DNA from 3 places in the Streptomyces sp. NPDC050842 genome. Region 2 is predicted to be linked to each of the others. Evidence: riboswitches for the same ligand, from Rfam matches in the RefSeq annotation. Region 2 holds a riboswitch; each other region holds the start of a gene.
The links. A riboswitch is a leader RNA that binds a small molecule or an ion and turns the genes downstream of it on or off. The one in region 2 is predicted to bind thiamine pyrophosphate.

Region 1: it holds a riboswitch for thiamine pyrophosphate, as region 2 does, so the genes downstream of both, thiC (phosphomethylpyrimidine synthase ThiC) here and thiO (glycine oxidase ThiO) in region 2, are expected to answer to the same signal.
Region 3: it holds a riboswitch for thiamine pyrophosphate, as region 2 does, so the genes downstream of both, ACIBG6_RS13555 (thiamine ABC transporter substrate binding subunit) here and thiO (glycine oxidase ThiO) in region 2, are expected to answer to the same signal.

What each region holds. Positions count from the first base shown of each region.
Region 1 covers NZ_JBITGA010000005.1:206,461-212,109, forward strand. Annotated here, with positions in the region: gene ACIBG6_RS17900 (hypothetical protein) at 102-752, shown strand; gene thiC (phosphomethylpyrimidine synthase ThiC) at 859-2,646, opposite strand; TPP riboswitch at 2,640-2,774, opposite strand; gene ACIBG6_RS17910 (YibE/F family protein) at 2,846-4,225, shown strand; gene ACIBG6_RS17915 (SsgA family sporulation/cell division regulator) at 4,325-4,759, opposite strand; gene ACIBG6_RS17920 (helix-turn-helix domain-containing protein) at 4,898-5,623, opposite strand.
Region 2 covers NZ_JBITGA010000007.1:349,329-354,977, reverse strand. Annotated here, with positions in the region: gene pknB (Stk1 family PASTA domain-containing Ser/Thr kinase) at 1-574, opposite strand, end outside; gene ACIBG6_RS25295 (thiazole synthase) at 663-1,457, opposite strand; gene thiS (sulfur carrier protein ThiS) at 1,463-1,675, opposite strand; gene thiO (glycine oxidase ThiO) at 1,672-2,826, opposite strand; TPP riboswitch at 2,824-2,936, opposite strand; gene ACIBG6_RS25280 (NAD(P)/FAD-dependent oxidoreductase) at 3,082-4,245, shown strand; gene ACIBG6_RS25275 (Rv2175c family DNA-binding protein) at 4,289-4,654, shown strand; gene thiE (thiamine phosphate synthase) at 4,757-5,410, shown strand; gene metF (methylenetetrahydrofolate reductase [NAD(P)H]) at 5,592-5,649, shown strand, end outside.
Region 3 covers NZ_JBITGA010000004.1:98,407-104,055, reverse strand. Annotated here, with positions in the region: gene frr (ribosome recycling factor) at 1-8, shown strand, start outside; gene ACIBG6_RS13565 (phosphatidate cytidylyltransferase) at 8-1,111, shown strand; gene rlmN (23S rRNA (adenine(2503)-C(2))-methyltransferase RlmN) at 1,320-2,432, shown strand; TPP riboswitch at 2,462-2,572, shown strand; gene ACIBG6_RS13555 (thiamine ABC transporter substrate binding subunit) at 2,690-3,772, shown strand; gene ACIBG6_RS13550 (ABC transporter permease) at 3,820-5,433, shown strand; gene ACIBG6_RS13545 (ABC transporter ATP-binding protein) at 5,433-5,649, shown strand, end outside.

The DNA of each region.
Region 1 (5,649 bases), on a different contig from region 2:
CGTCACCGCAATACCATCGGACCATCCGTAGCAGGCTCTCCTCCGTTTCCGCCCGACCGGCTGTTCTCCACGGCTGATCAGGGCCTGCGGAGCATCGGGGGATGCACATGAACGTGGCTCCGTACCTGCTGACCGAGGATCGCGCCGAGTACGAGCGGGTCCTCGACGACGCACTGAGCACCGCCCACGCACGTCCGGATCTCGCCGGAGTCGGGACCCGGCTCACGGTCGGGCAACTACGCTCCATGGCCCTGAACGCGACAGCGCTGATCACCACCGCGGCGTCCAGCGAGTACGACCACTTCGTCAAGGTCCGCGAGCAGAGCCGCGTCGCGGTCGCCACCCGCGTCCCCGCCCCGCAGGACGGCTCCGGCGCGGGGATCGTCGCGATCGTGACCGTCATGGTGCCTGTCCTCGCCGGGTCGGCCGCCTTCATCTTCCTGCTGGTCGGCGCGCTCCTGCACGCGATCGCGCCCACCGTGGTGTTCGGCGCGACACTGCTGACGGCCGGCCTGGTCTTCGGCGCGGTCGCCGCGGCGGGCCTGCTCTGCGCGGCCGCCGGCCTCCTCCGGACCGCCCTGCGCAACAGCCCGACCGCGACGGTCGGCGCCGGTACGCCCGCCACCGCGGCGGACGACGAGCTGTCCCACGCTCGCGAGGCCTGGCGCCTCGCCCTGCTCGAACGCGGCGTCGTCCCCTTCCTCCGCGACGCCCTCGCCGCCATGGACCGGGACGACGACACCGTCGGCTGACGACGGCACCCCACCTGACAACGGCACCGGCCCGCGACTCCCCCGTGGGTCGCGGGCCGGTGCCTGCTCAGAAGCCGGCGTGGTGCCGGTTCGGAAGCCGCCGCGGTCAGTCCGCGAGCGGCAGGTAGACGCGGTTGCCGGCCTCCGCGAACTCCTTCGACTTCTCCGCCATCCCGGCCTCGATCTCCTGCTGCGTGCCGCCGTGCTCACGCCGGATGTCCTGGGAGATCTTCATCGAGCAGAACTTCGGACCGCACATCGAGCAGAAGTGCGCGGTCTTCGCGGGCTCCGCCGGCAGCGTCTCGTCGTGGAACTCGCGGGCGGTGACCGGGTCGAGCGCCAGGTTGAACTGGTCCTCCCAGCGGAACTCGAACCGCGCGTCCGACAGCGCGTCGTCCCACTCCTGCGCGCCCGGGTGCCCCTTGGCGAGGTCCGCCGCATGGGCGGAGATCTTGTACGTGATGACGCCCGTCTTCACGTCGTCCTTGTTGGGCAGGCCCAGGTGCTCCTTGGGCGTGACGTAGCAGAGCATCGCCGTGCCCCACCAGGCGATCATCGCCGCGCCGATGCCGGAGGTGATGTGGTCGTAGGCGGGCGCCACGTCCGTCGTCAGCGGGCCGAGCGTGTAGAACGGCGCCTCCTCGCAGATCTCCTGCTGGAGGTCGATGTTCTCCTTGATCTTGTGCATCGGGACGTGGCCCGGGCCCTCGATCATCGTCTGCACGTTGTGCCGCTTGGCGATCGTGTTCAGCTCGCCGAGCGTGCGCAGCTCCGCGAACTGCGCCTCGTCGTTGGCGTCCGCGATCGAGCCGGGGCGCAGACCGTCGCCGAGCGAGTACGTGACGTCGTACGCCGCCAGGATCTCGCAGAGCTCCTCGAAGTTCGTGTAGAGGAAGTTCTCCTTGTGGTGGGCGAGACACCAGGCGGCCATGATCGAGCCGCCGCGCGAGACGATGCCGGTCTTGCGGCGCGCGGTGAGCGGCACGTACGGCAGGAGCACACCGGCGTGGACCGTCATGTAGTCGACGCCCTGCTCGGCCTGCTCGATGACCGTGTCCTTGTAGATCTCCCAGGTCAGGTCCTCGGCCCGGCCGTCGACCTTCTCCAGGGCCTGGTAGAGCGGCACGGTGCCGATCGGCACGGGGGAGTTGCGCAGCACCCACTCGCGGGTGGTGTGGATGTTGCGGCCGGTGGACAGGTCCATGACCGTGTCCGCGCCCCACTTGGTGGCCCAGGTCATCTTCTCCACCTCCTCCTCGATGGAGGAGGTGACGGCGGAGTTGCCGATGTTGGCGTTCACCTTCACCAGGAACCGCTTGCCGATGATCATCGGCTCGATCTCCGGGTGGTTGACGTTCGCGGGGAGCACCGCGCGGCCCGCGGCGATCTCCTCCCGTACGACCTCGGGGGAGACGTTCTCGCGGATCGCGACGAACTCCATCTCCGGGGTGATCTCCCCCCGGCGGGCGTACGCGAGCTGCGTCACCGCCTGGCCGTCGCGGCCGCGGCGCGGCAGGCGCGGACGACCGGGGAAGACGGCGTCGAGGTTCTTGAGCCCGCCACCGCGCGGCGACGTGTGCTTGATGCCGTCGTCCTCGGGGCGGACGGGACGGCCCGCGTACTCCTCGGTGTCACCGCGCGCGATGATCCAGTTCTCGCGCAACGGCGCCAGGCCGCGCCGTACATCGGTGTCGATGGTGGGGTCGGTGTACGGACCGGACGTGTCGTACAGCGTCACGTCCTTGCCGTTGGTGAGGTGCACCTGACGGACCGGGACCCGGAGGTCGGGGCGCGAACCCTCGACGTAGCCCTTGTGCCAGCCCGGCGTGCGGGCGCCGTCGACGGACGTGCCGTCCTGGTCGGAGGCAGGCGTGCGTGCATCCTGAATGGTCATGAGACCGATCTCCCTACGCCGGCATTACCCGGTAACAGGTTCGGCGGTCGGCGCAGCCTCCTCCCGTACGTGCGTACGGTGATCAGCGCCCTCTCAGCCCGGTGCTCCGAGCTCCCGCGTGTGCAAAGTGGTCACCACGCTAGCGCCATCCCTGGCGTGCTGACCAGTGGGCCCCCACCGTTCTTGCGATGATCGGTCGGTGACTTCCCCCCAGCAGCCCCCCGAGCCGCACGGCCACGTCCCCGGTCCCGACCATGGGCACGGGCACGATTCCGGCCCCTCCCATGGGCACGGGCACAGCCACAGCCACGGCCCCGCCGCCCCCGTCTCCCGGCATCTCCGCAAGGTCATCGCCGCGGTCCTGATCCCCTTCGCCACCGCCGTCGTGGTCGGACTAGCGGTCCTGTGGCCCGGCGGCACTCCCGCGCACGAGCGCACCGGGGTCGGCTTCGACCGGCAGACCGAGCAGGGCACGGTCGTCTCCGTCGAGCAGGTCGACTGCAAGGACGTGAACGCCGCCCAGGTCCCGCCGACGGGCGACACCTCCACGCCCGAGGGACGCGAGGCGGTCGAAGCCCAGCAGGGTCAGTGCGAGAAGGCGACGGTCGAGGTCACCAGCGGCCCGGAGAAGGGCCGTACGTTCACCGAGATCGTGCAGCCCGACGCGCCGCGCCAACTGCACGAGGGGCAGGGCGTGGTGGTGGCGTACGCCCCCGACGCCCCGCGTGATCTCCAGTACTCCGTGACGGACGTGGACCGGAAGCTCCCGATGGCGCTGCTCGCCGGGATCTTCGCCGTCGCGGTCGTCGTCGTCGGCCGGATGAAGGGCCTGATGGCGCTCGTCGCGCTCGTCGCGAGCTTCCTGGTGCTGACGTTCTTCATCCTGCCGGCGATCCTGGAGGGCTCGAATCCGCTGGTCGTGGCGGTGGTCGGGTCGAGCGCGATCATGCTGATCGCGCTCTACTTGTGCCACGGGCTCTCGGCCCGCACCTCGGTCGCGGTGCTCGGCACGCTGATCTCGCTGCTGCTGATCGGCCTGCTCGGCTCGCTCTTCATCGGCTGGGCCTCGCTCAGCGGCAACACCGACGACAACACCGGCCTGATCCACGGCCTGTACCCGGACATCGACATGTCCGGCCTACTGCTCGCCAGCGTCATCATCGGTTCGCTCGGTGTCCTCGACGACGTGACCGTCACCCAGACCTCGGCGGTCTGGGAGCTGCACCAGGCCGACCCGCGCATGGGGCCGCGCGCGCTGTACCGGGCCGGGATCCGGATCGGCCGCGACCACATCGCCTCGGTCGTGAACACCCTGGTCCTCGCCTACGCGGGCGCCGCCCTGCCGCTGCTGCTGCTCTTCTCGATCGCGCAGAGCAGCATGGGCACGGTGGCCAACAGCGAACTGGTCGCGGTGGAGATCGTCCGAACGCTGGTCGGTTCGATCGGTCTGGTCGCGTCCGTGCCGCTCACCACGGTCCTCGCGGCGCTGGTGGTCTCCGCCGACCGGCCGGGAGCCGACGCCGACGGGAAGCCCCGGGCGGCGGCGGTACGGGGCGGTCGGCGCCGCCGCGCGAAGTAGGGATTCCGGGTGTGGGCCGGTCCGTCCCGCACTCCCGCACCCCGCACTCCGCGTCCCGTCCCGTTCCCTGGTGGACCCCGTCGCTGTGCCGACGGGGTCTCAGCCGGCGTTCTCCTCTGCCAGAATCCGGCCGAGTGCCGCCTCCAGGTTGTCCTCGAAGTCGCCGAGTGTCCGTTCCTGACCAAGCGGAACCAGCTTGTCCGTGCGGTCGAGGAAGGCGACCAGCGGCGGCGCGCTCGCCCGGAAAAGGGCGCGGTCGCCGCCCACCTGAAGCCGGATGGAAACGTCCGAGAGCCCATCGGGGTCCGTCGGGGCGATGTGCACGTCCCCGTCCCCGCTCGGCTTGTTGATCCCGTCGAGCAGCAGTTCCCTACCGAACGCCCAGGTCACGGGCGCGTCTCCGGGGAGATGGAAGGTCATCCGCACCGCGTAAGGATCCCGGGTCTCGTATCGCAGCTCGACTGGGATCTTGAAGCAGAGCTCCTCGGAGACGAGGAAGCTCATCAGGACCTCGGCCTGAACCGACTCTCGCATCATGTACCCCGCAGTAGATGAAGCAGTTGTGTAAACACAGCTGCTGAAAGCTGTGACCGAAACGGCCAGGAATGATCCCCCGTGGCCCTCTTGACGCAATCGTGCTGTAAGCGCTAGCAGATCACAAGGAGTGATTTTTCAGATACTGATAGAGAACGCGAGCGAACTGAAGAGCCTTCCGATCTCCGTACGTAGCCGCTCGACTGCTGGGAGCAACCGTTCTTCCTGGTGAAGGGGGAGGGAAATGGCCATCGCGGCCGCCGCGGAGCCCGCCGTGATGGGAATGGCGGCACAGACCGTGCCGAGTGCATATTCCTGACGCTCTACCAGGGGCTCCATTCGCCCCAAACCGCCCAAACGATCCAAAAGCACACGGCGGTTACGCACCGTGTACGGAGTGATGGCTTCCACCGGATGGCGGTCGAGGTGGTCTTGACGAGCTTTCAGATCGAGTTGGCTCAGCAGGCACTGCCCGATGGCGTGCGCGTGCGCGGTCTCGCGAAAGTCGGCCCACTCCTCGACCGCGGGGGCCGAGGGAGTGTCCGCGACGGCGACGAGCTCGATCTCGCCCTCGCGGTAGAGGGCGAAGTACACCGGCACACCGATCTCGTCCCGCCAGCGGGCAAGGGAGTCTTCGATCTTGATGCGACGATTCTGCACAGCTCCGCCGCCGGCCAGTCGGACGGCGGCGTCGCCCAGGACGAACACACCCTTCTCGCGGCGTAGATAGCCCTCGTGCGTCAGGGTGCGGAGCAGGTGGTACGTGGTGGGCAGCGGAAGGCCCGTCTCACGGGCGAGCTGTTTGGCCGGGGCGCCGTCCGCATGGGAGGACACGGCCTCCAGAAGTCTCAGCGCCCGCTGCACCGAGCCGATCAGAGTAGGTGCAGCAG
Region 2 (5,649 bases):
TGCCGTGCTCGATCTGCTCCGGCGCGAGGTACGAGACCGTGCCGAGGACCGAGCCGGTGGTGGCGGTCGCCGAGCCCACGGCCCGTACGAGACCGAAGTCGGCCACCTTGACCCGGCCGTCGTCCCCTATCAGGACGTTCTCCGGCTTCATGTCCCGGTGGACGAACCCGGCCCGGTGCGCGGCGCCCAGCGCGGCGAGGACGGGCTCCAGGATGTCGAGGGCGGCGCGGGGCGCGAGGGCGCCCCGCTCGCGCAGGACGTCGCGGAGGGTGCAGCCGGCGACGTACTCCATCGCCAGATAGACGTACGCGCCCTCGGCGCCCTGGTCGAAGACGCCGACGACGTTCGGGTGGGCGAGCCGGGCGACGGACTTCGCCTCGCGGATGAAACGCTCGACGAAGGCGGCGTCCGTCGCGAGGGCGGGGTGCATCACCTTGAGCGCGAGGACGCGGTCGAGGCGGGTGTCGACGGCCCGGTAGACCGTGGCCATCCCGCCGACGGCGATGCGCGCGTCGACGCGGTAGCGGCCGTCGAGCAGCCGCCCGACGAGGGGGTCCTGAAGGGTCGTGTCCACGGCGTCGAGTCTACGAGCCGTGGACACGGCCCCCGTGCGGCTGCCCCTGTACTGCAGCGCAGCTGTGACGAGCGCCGCAGCTCGCTCTCTAGAACGCCGGGCGTTCCGGGTCCAGGTGGGGGCGGCCCTCCACGGGGGACGAGGCCTCCGCGAAGTGGCGGCGGGGGATGCGGCCCGCCCGGTGCGCGAGTCGGCCCGCCTCCACCGCGTGCCGCATCGCCGAGGCCATCAGGACCGGCTCCTGCGCCCGCGTCACCGCCGAGGCCAGCATCACCGCCGCGCACCCCAGCTCCATCGCGAGCGCCGCGTCCGAGGCGGTGCCCGCCCCTGCGTCCAGGATCACCGGCACCCCCGCCCGCTCCGCGATCAGCTGGAAGTTGTGCGGGTTGCGGATGCCGAGTCCCGAGCCGATGGGGGAGCCGAGCGGCATGATCGCCGCGCACCCCACGTCCTCCAGCTTCCGCGCGAGGACCGGGTCGTCGTTCGTGTAGGGGAGGACGGTGAAGCCGTCGTCGACCAGCACCTCGGCCGCCACGAGGAGCTCCTCCCCGTCCGGCAGCAGCGTCCGCTCGTCGGCGACGACCTCCAGCTTGATCCAGTCGGTGCCGAGCGCCTCCCGGGCGAGCCGGGCGGTCAGGACCGCCTCGCCCGCCGTGAAGCAGCCCGCCGTGTTGGGCAGGACGCGGATGCCGAGCCGCTCCAGGACGGAGAGGACCGAGCCCTGGACCGTCGGGTCGAGGCGCCGCATCGCGACGGTGGTCAGCTCGGTGCCGCTGGCGACCAGCGAGCGCTCCAGGACGTCGAGGCTCGGCGCGCCGCCGGTGCCCATGATCAGGCGCGAGGAGAACTCCGTACCGCCGAGGACGAACACGTCGTCGGACATCGCGCTCAGCCTCCCTGCACCGCGGTCAGGACCTCCACGCGGTCGCCCTCGCCGAGCAGCGTGGCCGCCCACGCGCTGCGCGGGACGACGGCCTCGTTCACGGCCGCCGCCACCCCGGAGGGGGCCGTGCTCAGGGTCGCGACGAGGGCGTCGAGGGAGACGGGGCCGGTGAGCTCTCGGGGTTCTCCGTTCACGGACACGTTCACGGGCACGTTCATGCGGGTTGCTCCAGACGTACAGGGGAGAAGCGGCGGGGGGTGAAGGCGCGGGCCTCGGCGGGGAGGACGCCCGTGGTGAGCACCTCCGCCATGACGTCGCCGGTGACGGGGGTGAGCAGCACCCCGTTGCGGTAGTGGCCGGTGGCCAGGTGCAGGCCGGGCAGGGCGCTGGGGCCGAGCAGCGGCGCGTTGTCCGGGGACGCGGGGCGCAGTCCGGCCAGCGTCTCGGTGAGCGGCAGCTCGGTGATGCCGGGGACGAGCTCGTGGGCGTCGCGCAGCAGCTCGTACATCCCGCCCGCGGTCACCGTGGTGTCCCAGCCGAGCTCCTCGCTGGTGGCACCGACGACGAGCTCGCCGTTCGCGCGCGGCACGAGGTAGACGTGGCTGCCGCGGACGACGGCCCGGACGGTACGGGAGAGGAAGGGGGCGTACGGGGCGGGCACGCGCAGCCGCAGGACCTGGCCCTTCACGGGGCGGACCGGCGGCAGCACCTCGTCCGGCACGCCCGCGAGCCGCCCGCTCAGGCTGCCCGCGGCCAGGACGACCTGGCCGGCGGTCAGCTCCTCGCCGTCGGCGAGGAGGACCCCGCGGGCCCGGTCGCGGACGACCGTCAGGCGCTCCGCGAGGGCGCGGTGGAAGACCACCCCGGCCCGCTCGCAGGCGACGAGGAGCGCGGCGGCCAGCCGGCGCGGGTCGACCTGGTGGTCGCCGTCCACGCGCAGCCCGCCGCGCACCCCGGGGGCGAGCATCGGTTCGAGACGGCGGCAGTCGCGCCCGCTCAGCCACTCCGAGGTGAGGCCGCAGCGGGTCTGGAGGGCGTGGAGTTCGCGCAGATGGGCCCGGTCGTCGGCGTCGAGGGCGACGGCGAGCGTTCCGCAGGCGCGGTAGCCCACGTCGTGGCCGGTGGATTCCTCCAGGTCGGCGACGAACGCGGGATAGCGCGCGGCGGAGGCGAGGTTGAGCCCGAGCAGGGTCTCCTCGCCGTAGTGGAGTTCGGTGACGGCGGCGAGCATGCCGGCCGCGACCCGCGCGGCGCCGCCGCCCGGATCCGGGTCGACCACGGCGGTGCGCAGCCCGCGCCGCGCGGCCCGCCAGGCCGTGACCAGGCCGATGATGCCGCCCCCGACCACGAGGACATCGGAAGAACGCATGGGCGTCCAGCCCCTCCCTTCGCCGGCATGACCCGGATCAGGTTCGTACGGTCGGAGGCCGCCCAGCCTCCCTCTCAGCCCGGTGCGTCCGGGCTCCCGCGAGTGCTTTACGCCCGCCAGACTAGCCGCAGCCCCGGTGCGGTCCCAGGCCCCTCCCCGAACCCCTGCCTTCCTGACGGACCGTCAGATGCGTAAGGTGGTCGGGTGAGCGAGCAGAAGAAGGCCCAGCAGCAGGTCGTGATCGTCGGAGCCGGGATGGCGGGTGTGCAGACCGCCGTCGCCCTGCGCGAACAGGGCTTCACCGGCCCCGTGATCCTCATCGGGGCCGAGCCCCACCAGCCCTACGACCGGCCCCCGCTCTCCAAGGCGATCCTCCTCGGCAAGGCCGAGGACTCCGCCTTCGACGTCGACTTCGAGGCGCTCGACATCGAACTCCGCCTCGGCCTCGACGTCACCGGGCTGCGCGCCGCCGACCACGAGCTCGACACCGAGGCCGGGCCCGTCCCGTACGACGTCCTCGTCGTCGCCACCGGCGCCCACCCCGTCACCCTGCCCGGAGCCGAGGGCGTCCCCGGGGTCCACCTGCTGCGCACCCTCGACGACGCCGTACGCCTCGGCCCCGTCCTGGAGCGCCGCCACGCCGTCGTGGTCGTCGGCGCGGGCTGGATCGGCGCAGAGTTCGCCACCGCCGCGCGCGAGGCCGGCTGCGCCGTCACCGTCGTCGAGGCGGCCGACCGCCCCCTCGCCGGCGCCCTGCCCGCCGAGGTCGCCGCCCCCATGGCCGACTGGTACGGGGCGAACGGCGCCGAACTCCTCACCCACGCGCGCGTGGACACGGTCGAACCCGGCCGGGTCGTCCTCGCCGACGGCCGCGAGCTGCCCGCCGACGCCGTCGTCGTCGGCATCGGCGCCCGCCCCGCCACCGGCTGGCTCGCCGGCTCCGGCATCGCCCTCGACGCGAGCGGCGCCGTCACGGCCGACGAGCGGCTGCGCACCTCCCTGCCCGACGTGTACGCCGTCGGCGACTGCGCCTCCTACCCCTCCGCCCGCTACGGCCGGCGCCTCCTCGTGCACCACTGGGACAACGCGCTCCAGGGCCCGCGCACGGTCGCCGCGACGATCACCGGCGCCGACACCGGCCCGTACGACCCGGTGCCGTACTTCTGGTCCGAGCAGTTCGGCCGGTTCGTCCAGTACGCCGGGCACCACGCGGACGCCGACGAGCTCCTCTGGCGCGGCGACCCGGCGGACGACACCTGGTCGGTGCTCTGGCTGCGCGCCGGGGTCCCGGTGGCCCTCCTCGCCGTCGGCCGCCCCCGCGACCTGGCCCAGGGCCGCAAGCTCATCGAGGCGGCCACCCCCGTCGATCCGGAACGCGCCGCCGACCCGTCCGTCCCCCTGAAGGCGGCAGTCAGGTAGGGCCCGGGTACCGACTGTCGGTCCGGGATGGCAGGCTTGTCCTGTGACCGAGATTGACGTAAAGATCGATGCGCTCGTCCCCGCCTGGCTCTACGTGCCCGACATCGCGGAGATGCTCGATGTCGAGGTGACGCGCGTGCGGCAGCTGATCAAGGAAGGTCAGCTCATCGCCGTGCGCCGTGGAGAGAACAACGCCCTGCAGATCCCCGCCGCCTTCATCCAGGGCGACGCGATCGTCAAGGGGCTCGTCGGGCTCCTGACCGTCCTGCGGGACGACGGCTTCACCGACGAAGAGATGCTGGAGTGGCTCTTCACTCCGGACGAGAGCCTGCCGGGCACGCCCGCGCAGGCGCTCAACGAGAATCGCGGCACGGAGGTGAAGCGCCGCGCCCAGGCGCTCGCCCTCTGACACTCGCACGCACCGAAGACACCACCAGCGGGTGACGCGGTGGCCGGCCCCGCACGGGCCGGCCGCCGCGGCACCGGCGACACCGACGGGGGGAACCCACCCATGCCCACGCCTCGTGAGCGGCTCGCCGACGCCCGGCTCTACCTGTGCACCGACGCCCGGAAGCGCCAGGGCGACCTGCCCGCCTTCCTCGACGCCGTGCTCTCCTCCGGCGTGGACATCGTGCAGCTCCGCGACAAGGGCATGGAGGCCGGTGAGGAGCTGGAGCACCTCGCCGTCTTCGCCGAGGCCGCCCGCCGCCACGGCAAGCTCCTCGCGGTGAACGACCGGGCCGACGTCGCCCACGCCATCGGCTCCGACGTGCTCCACCTCGGCCAGGGCGACCTGCCCGTGCCCGCGGCCCGCGCGATCCTCGGCGACGAGATCCTGATCGGCCGTTCCTGCCACGCCGACTCCGAGGCGGCCGCGGCCGCCGTCGAACCGGGCGTGGACTACTTCTGCACCGGGCCCTGCTGGCCCACCCCCACCAAGCCCGGGCGGTACGCCCCGGGGCTCGACCTCGTGCGGTACGCGGCCGGTCTGGCTCAGAACCGCCCCTGGTTCGCCATCGGCGGCATCGACGAGACCAACCTCGACGAGGTCCTGGACGCGGGCGCCCGCCGGATCGTCGTCGTCCGCGCGATCACCGAGGCCGAGGACCCGGCGGCCGCGACCGCCGCCCTCGCCAAGCGCGTCCGCGAGCGCGCCGGGGCCTGAGCGGAGTCCGGGGCGGGGGTTCCGTAGCGGGTCCGTGGCGGGGTCCCCAGCGGTCCGTGGCGGGGGTCCTGGGTGGGTTCTCCGGGGTGCCCCTAGCGGCGTCCCGCAAGTTTGTCCGAAAAATTGTCCACAACGCGGACGCTGTCTACGCGGGTCCTCGTCCCCCGTCTAACCTGCCGGTATGGCCCTAGGTACCGCTTCCGTCCGCTCGGACCGCGCACGCACGGTCCGCGAGATCC
Region 3 (5,649 bases), on a different contig from region 2:
AGGTCTGATGAACGACTCTTCCTGGGGGGCCCCGGGCGGCAGCGGCCGCCGGGGACCCGACCAGGGGCCTGCCCCGGCGGGTCCCGCATACGATCGGCATCAGGCGGCGCAGACTCGGCCCATGCCCATCGTGCCCGACGTTCCCGCCGGCGGATTCCAGGACGGTCACGGCCGGGGGGCCGCTCACCAGAGCGGTCCCCTGTTCCGTGACGAGACGCCGCACGAGCACCCGCAGGAGCCCATGTCCAGCCCCACCCCGCCTCCGCCGCCCGCGCCGACGGCGCCCCGGCAGAAGAAGAGCGCGGGGCGTGACCTGGGCGCGGCCATAGGGGTCGGAGTCGGTCTCGGCGCGGTCATCGTCGCGTCGCTGTTCATCTGGAAGCCGGCGTTCGTCGGGGTGATCGCGGTCGCCGTGGTCGTCGGGCTGTGGGAGCTCACGTCCCGCCTCCAGGAGCGCAAGGCCATCAAGGCTCCGCTGGTGCCGCTCGCGGTCGGCGGTGCGGCGATGGTCGTCGCCGGCTACGTCAGGGGCCCCGAGGGCGCCTGGGTGGCGATGGCGCTGACGGCGCTCGCGGTACTCGTCTGGCGGATGACGGAGCCCCCCGAGGGCTACCTGAAGGACGTCACGGCGGGTGTCTTCGCCGCGTTCTACGTGCCGTTCCTGGCGACGTTCGTGGCGATGCTGCTCACCGCGGACGACGGTCCGCAGCGGGTGCTGACCTTCCTGATCCTGACGGTGGTCAGCGACACCGGTGCGTACGCGGTCGGCTGGCGCTTCGGCAAGCACAAGCTGGCGCCGAGGATCAGCCCCGGCAAGACCCGCGAGGGTCTCGGCGGCGCGGTGGCGTTCGCGATGGCGGCGGGCGCGCTGTGCATGGAGTTCATGATCGACGACGGGACCTGGTGGCAGGGTCTGATCCTCGGTCTGGCGGTGGCGGCGAGCGCGACGCTCGGTGACCTCGGCGAGTCGATGATCAAGCGCGATCTCGGCATCAAGGACATGGGCACGCTGCTCCCGGGCCACGGGGGCATCATGGACCGGCTGGACTCGTTGCTGCCGACGGCGCCGGTGGTGTGGTTGCTGCTCGCGCTGTTCGTGGGGACGGGCTGAGAGGCCGGTCGATTCCGTCCGTCGGAGACGGTTGACGGACAGCGGGTACTCTGGAAGGGCTCGTGGCGCGTGCGCCGCGGGCCCTTCCGCCGTCCTCGCCACCGCGAGGACGCTCCAGTGAGGTCTCCTGGCTTCGGCATCGTCATGCCGCGCTTCCCGCCGACGCGGGGCTGTCCGGACCTCGTGCCGTCTGAGGAGACACCCGATCGTGGCCCGTCCTGTGCCCGGAGAACTCACTTTCATCGCCCCCAAGGAAGCCAAGAAGCCGCCGCGGCACCTGGCCGACCTCACGCCCGCCGAGCGCAAGGAAGCCGTCGCCGCGATCGGCGAGAAGCCGTTCCGCGCCAAGCAGCTGTCGCAGCACTACTTCGCGCGGTACACGCACGACCCCGCGCAGTGGACCGACATCCCGGCGGCCTCGCGGGAGAAGCTGGCCGGGGAGCTGCTGCCCGACCTGATGTCCGTCGTGCGGCACATCTCGTGCGACGACGACACCACCCGTAAGACCCTGTGGCGGCTGCACGACGGCACGCTCGTGGAGTCGGTGCTCATGCGCTACCCGGAGCGGGTGACCATGTGCATCTCCTCGCAGGCCGGCTGCGGCATGAACTGCCCGTTCTGCGCGACCGGGCAGGCGGGCCTCGACCGGAACCTGTCGACCGCCGAGATCGTGCACCAGATCGTGGACGGCATGCGGTCCCTGCGGGACGGCGAGGTGCCCGGCGGGCCGGCGCGCCTCTCGAACATCGTGTTCATGGGCATGGGCGAGCCCCTCGCCAACTACAAGCGGGTCGTCGGCGCGATCCGGCGGCTCACCGACCCCGAGCCGGACGGCCTGGGGCTCTCGCAGCGCGGGATCACCGTGTCCACGGTCGGTCTCGTGCCGGCGATGCAGCGCTTCGCCGACGAGGGCTTCAAGTGCCGCCTCGCGGTCTCGCTGCACGCCCCCGACGACGAGCTGCGCGACACCCTCGTGCCGGTGAACACCCGCTGGAAGGTCCGCGAGGTCCTCGACGCCGCCTGGGAGTACGCGGAGAAGTCGGGCCGCCGGGTCTCCATCGAGTACGCGCTCATCCGCGACATCAACGACCAGGCGTGGCGCGGTGACCTCCTCGGCAAGCTGCTGAAGAACAAGCGGGTGCACGTCAACCTGATCCCGCTGAACCCGACGCCCGGCTCGAAGTGGACGGCGTCCCGTCCGGAGGACGAGCGGGCCTTCGTCGACGCCATCGCCCGCCACGGCGTTCCGGTGACCGTCCGGGACACCCGGGGCCAGGAGATCGACGGTGCCTGTGGACAGCTGGCGGCCTCCGAGCGCTGACCTTGTAGTCTGAGCTCGAACACATCTCCATATTCCGACAGGGGAGCGCCACAGCGCTGAGAGTGCGGTCACCGTAGGACCGCAGACCCTCTGAACCTTGCCCAGGTCATTCTGGGTAGGAAGTTCGGTCGTTAACTCAAGCTGTTGCGCCCTGCCCGCGTCCGGGTTCCCCCGGACGTGGGCAGGGCCGCGTCTCTTCCTGGTCATACCCAGGAGGAATCTCAGTGAGCACCACCATTTCGGCGAGCACCAAGAGAATGGCCGCCGCCGCGCTCGTCGCGGCGCTGGGCGTCACCACCCTCGCCGCCTGCGGCACCGAGTCCGGTGCCAAGGGTGACGCGGGCAAGTCCGGCAAGCCCGTGTCGAAGACCGTGACCCTCGTGAGTCACGACTCCTTCAACGCCTCCAAGGAGGTGCTGGCGGAGTTCACGAAGGAGACCGGATACACGGTCAAGGTCCTCAAGGCCGGCGACGCGGGCGAGGCCGTCAACAAGGAGATCCTGACCAAGGGCTCCCCGCAGGGCGACGTCTTCTTCGGCGTCGACAACACCCTGCTCTCCCGCGCCCTCGACAACGGGATCTTCGTCCCGTACGAGGCGAAGGGCGTGGACCGGATCCCGGCCGCGTACCGCCTCGACAAGGAGCAGCGGGTCACCCCGGTCGACTCCGGCGACATCTGCGTCAACTACGACAAGAAGTACTTCGCCGACAAGAAGCTGGCGCCGCCGCAGACCTTCGACGACCTGGCGAAGCCGGCGTACAAGGACCTGCTCGTCGTCGAGAACCCCGAGCGGTCCTCCCCGGGCCTCGGCTTCCTCCTCGGTACGGCCGCGAAGTACGGCGACGAGGGCTGGCAGGGCTACTGGAAGAAGCTGAAGGACAACGGTGTGAAGACCGTCGACAGCTGGGAGCTCGCCTACAACCAGGAGTTCTCCGGTTCGGCCGGCGGCAAGCAGGCCAAGGGCGACCGGCCGCTCGTCGTGTCGTACGCCTCCAGCCCGCCGGTCGAGGTGCTGTACGGCGAGCCGCAGCCGAAGGTGGCCCCGACCGGGGTCTCCACCGGCACCTGCTTCCGGCAGATCGAGTTCGCGGGCCTGCTGAACGGCGTGAAGAACCCCGAGGGCGGCAAGGCGCTGATCGACTTCCTGATCTCGAAGAAGTTCCAGGACGACATGCCGCTCCAGATGTTCGTGAACCCGGTCGCGAAGGACGCGACGCTGCCGGAGCTGTTCACGAAGCACGGCGTCGTGATCGACGCGCCGGAGACGATGGCGCCCGAGAAGATCGCCGAGAAGCGTGACCCGTGGATCCAGCAGTGGTCGTCGCTCGTCCTGAAGTAGTGCGGGGCCGGGGCGATCTCCGGGGGAGCGCGACGCGGCTGGGGCTGATGGCCCTGCCCGTCGCGTTCTTCGGGGTCTTCTTCGCCTGGCCCGTCGCGTCGATCGTCGACCGCGGGCTGCGGCCCGACGGCGTCTGGCGGTTCGGCCGGGTCGGCGAGACGCTGAGCCGGCCGGACATCCTCGACGTGCTCGGCTTCACGGTGTGGCAGGCGGCCGCCTCCACCGGTCTGACACTGCTCGTGGCGCTGCCCGGCGCGTACGTCTTCGCCCGTTTCGACTTCCCGGGGAAGAGCGTGCTGCGGGCCGTGGTCACGGTCCCGTTCGTGCTGCCGACCGTCCTCGTCGGCACGGCCTTCCTGGCGCTCGTCGGCCGGGGCGGTCTGACGGACGAGCTGTGGGGGCTGCGGCTCGACACCAGCGTCTGGGCGATCCTCCTCGCGCACGTCTTCTTCAACTACGCGGTGGTCGTACGGACCGTCGGCGGCCTCTGGTCCCAGCTGGACCCGCGCCAGGAGGAGGCCGCCCGGGTCCTCGGCGCCTCGCGCTGGACGGCCTGGCGGACGGTGACCCTGCCGGCGCTCGTGCCGGCGGTGTCGGCGGCGGCCCTGATGGTCTTCCTCTTCACGTTCACCTCCTTCGGTGTCGTCCAGATCCTCGGCGGGGACGGGTACTCCACCCTGGAGGCCGAGATCTACCGGCAGACCGCCCGGCTGCTCGACCTGCCGACGGCCGCCGTCCTCACTCTCGTCCAGTTCGCCGCGGTCGGCGCGATCCTGGCCGTGCACGCCCGGACGGTACGGCGGCGGGAGACCGCGCTGCGGCTCGTCCCGCCGGAGACGACCGCGCGCCGGCCGCGCGGCTTCGGACAGTGGGCGCTGCTCGCGGGCGTCCTCGTCTCGGTGGCGCTGCTGATCCTGCTGCCGCTGGGCGTGCTCGTGGAGCGCTCCTTCGCCGGGCCGCAGGGGTACGGGCTCGGCTACTACCGGGCGCTCGGGTCGCTCGACGAGGCCGGCACCTTCCTGGTGCCGCCGCTGGAGGCGATCGGGAACTCGCTGCGGTACGCGGCGGCCGCCACGGGCATCGCGGTACTGATCGGCGGTCTCGCCGCTGCGGCGCTCACGAGGAGGGCCGGACGGCTCGTGCGGGGCTTCGACGCGCTGCTCATGCTGCCGCTCGGGGTCTCGGCCGTCACCGTCGGCTTCGGGTTCCTCATCACGCTCGACGAACCGCCGTTCGACCTGCGGGCCAGCTGGATCCTCGTACCGCTCGCCCAGGCCCTGGTCGGCGTCCCCTTCGTCGTACGGACGATGCTGCCGGTGCTGCGGGCGGTCGACGAGCGGCTGCGGGAGGCGGCGGCCGTGCTCGGCGCGTCACCGTGGCGGGCCTGGCGGGAGGTGGACCTGCCGCTGGTGCGGCGGGCGCTCCTCATCGCCGCGGGGTTCGCCTTCGCCGTGTCGCTCGGGGAGTTCGGCGCGACCGTCTTCATCGCCCGGCCGGACAGCCCGACGCTGCCGGTGGCGGTGGCCCGGCTGCTCGGGCGGCCGGGCGAGCTCAACTACGGCCAGGCGATGGCCCTCTCGACGATTCTGATGGTGGTGTGCGCGGTGTCCCTGTTGCTGTTGGAACGGCTGCGCACCGAGCGGACCTCCGGGGAGTTCTGATGCTTTCGATCCAGGACGCGACCGTACGGTTCGGGGAGCGGGCCGCGCTCGACGCCGTGGACCTGGAGGTCGCCGAGCACGAGATCGTGTGCGTCCTCGGTCCCAGCGGCAGCGGCAAGTCCACACTGCTCCGGGTCGTCGCCGGACTCCAGGCGCTCGACGGCGGCCGGGTGCTGCTCGGCGGCGCCGACCAGGCGGGCGTGCCGGTGCACCGGC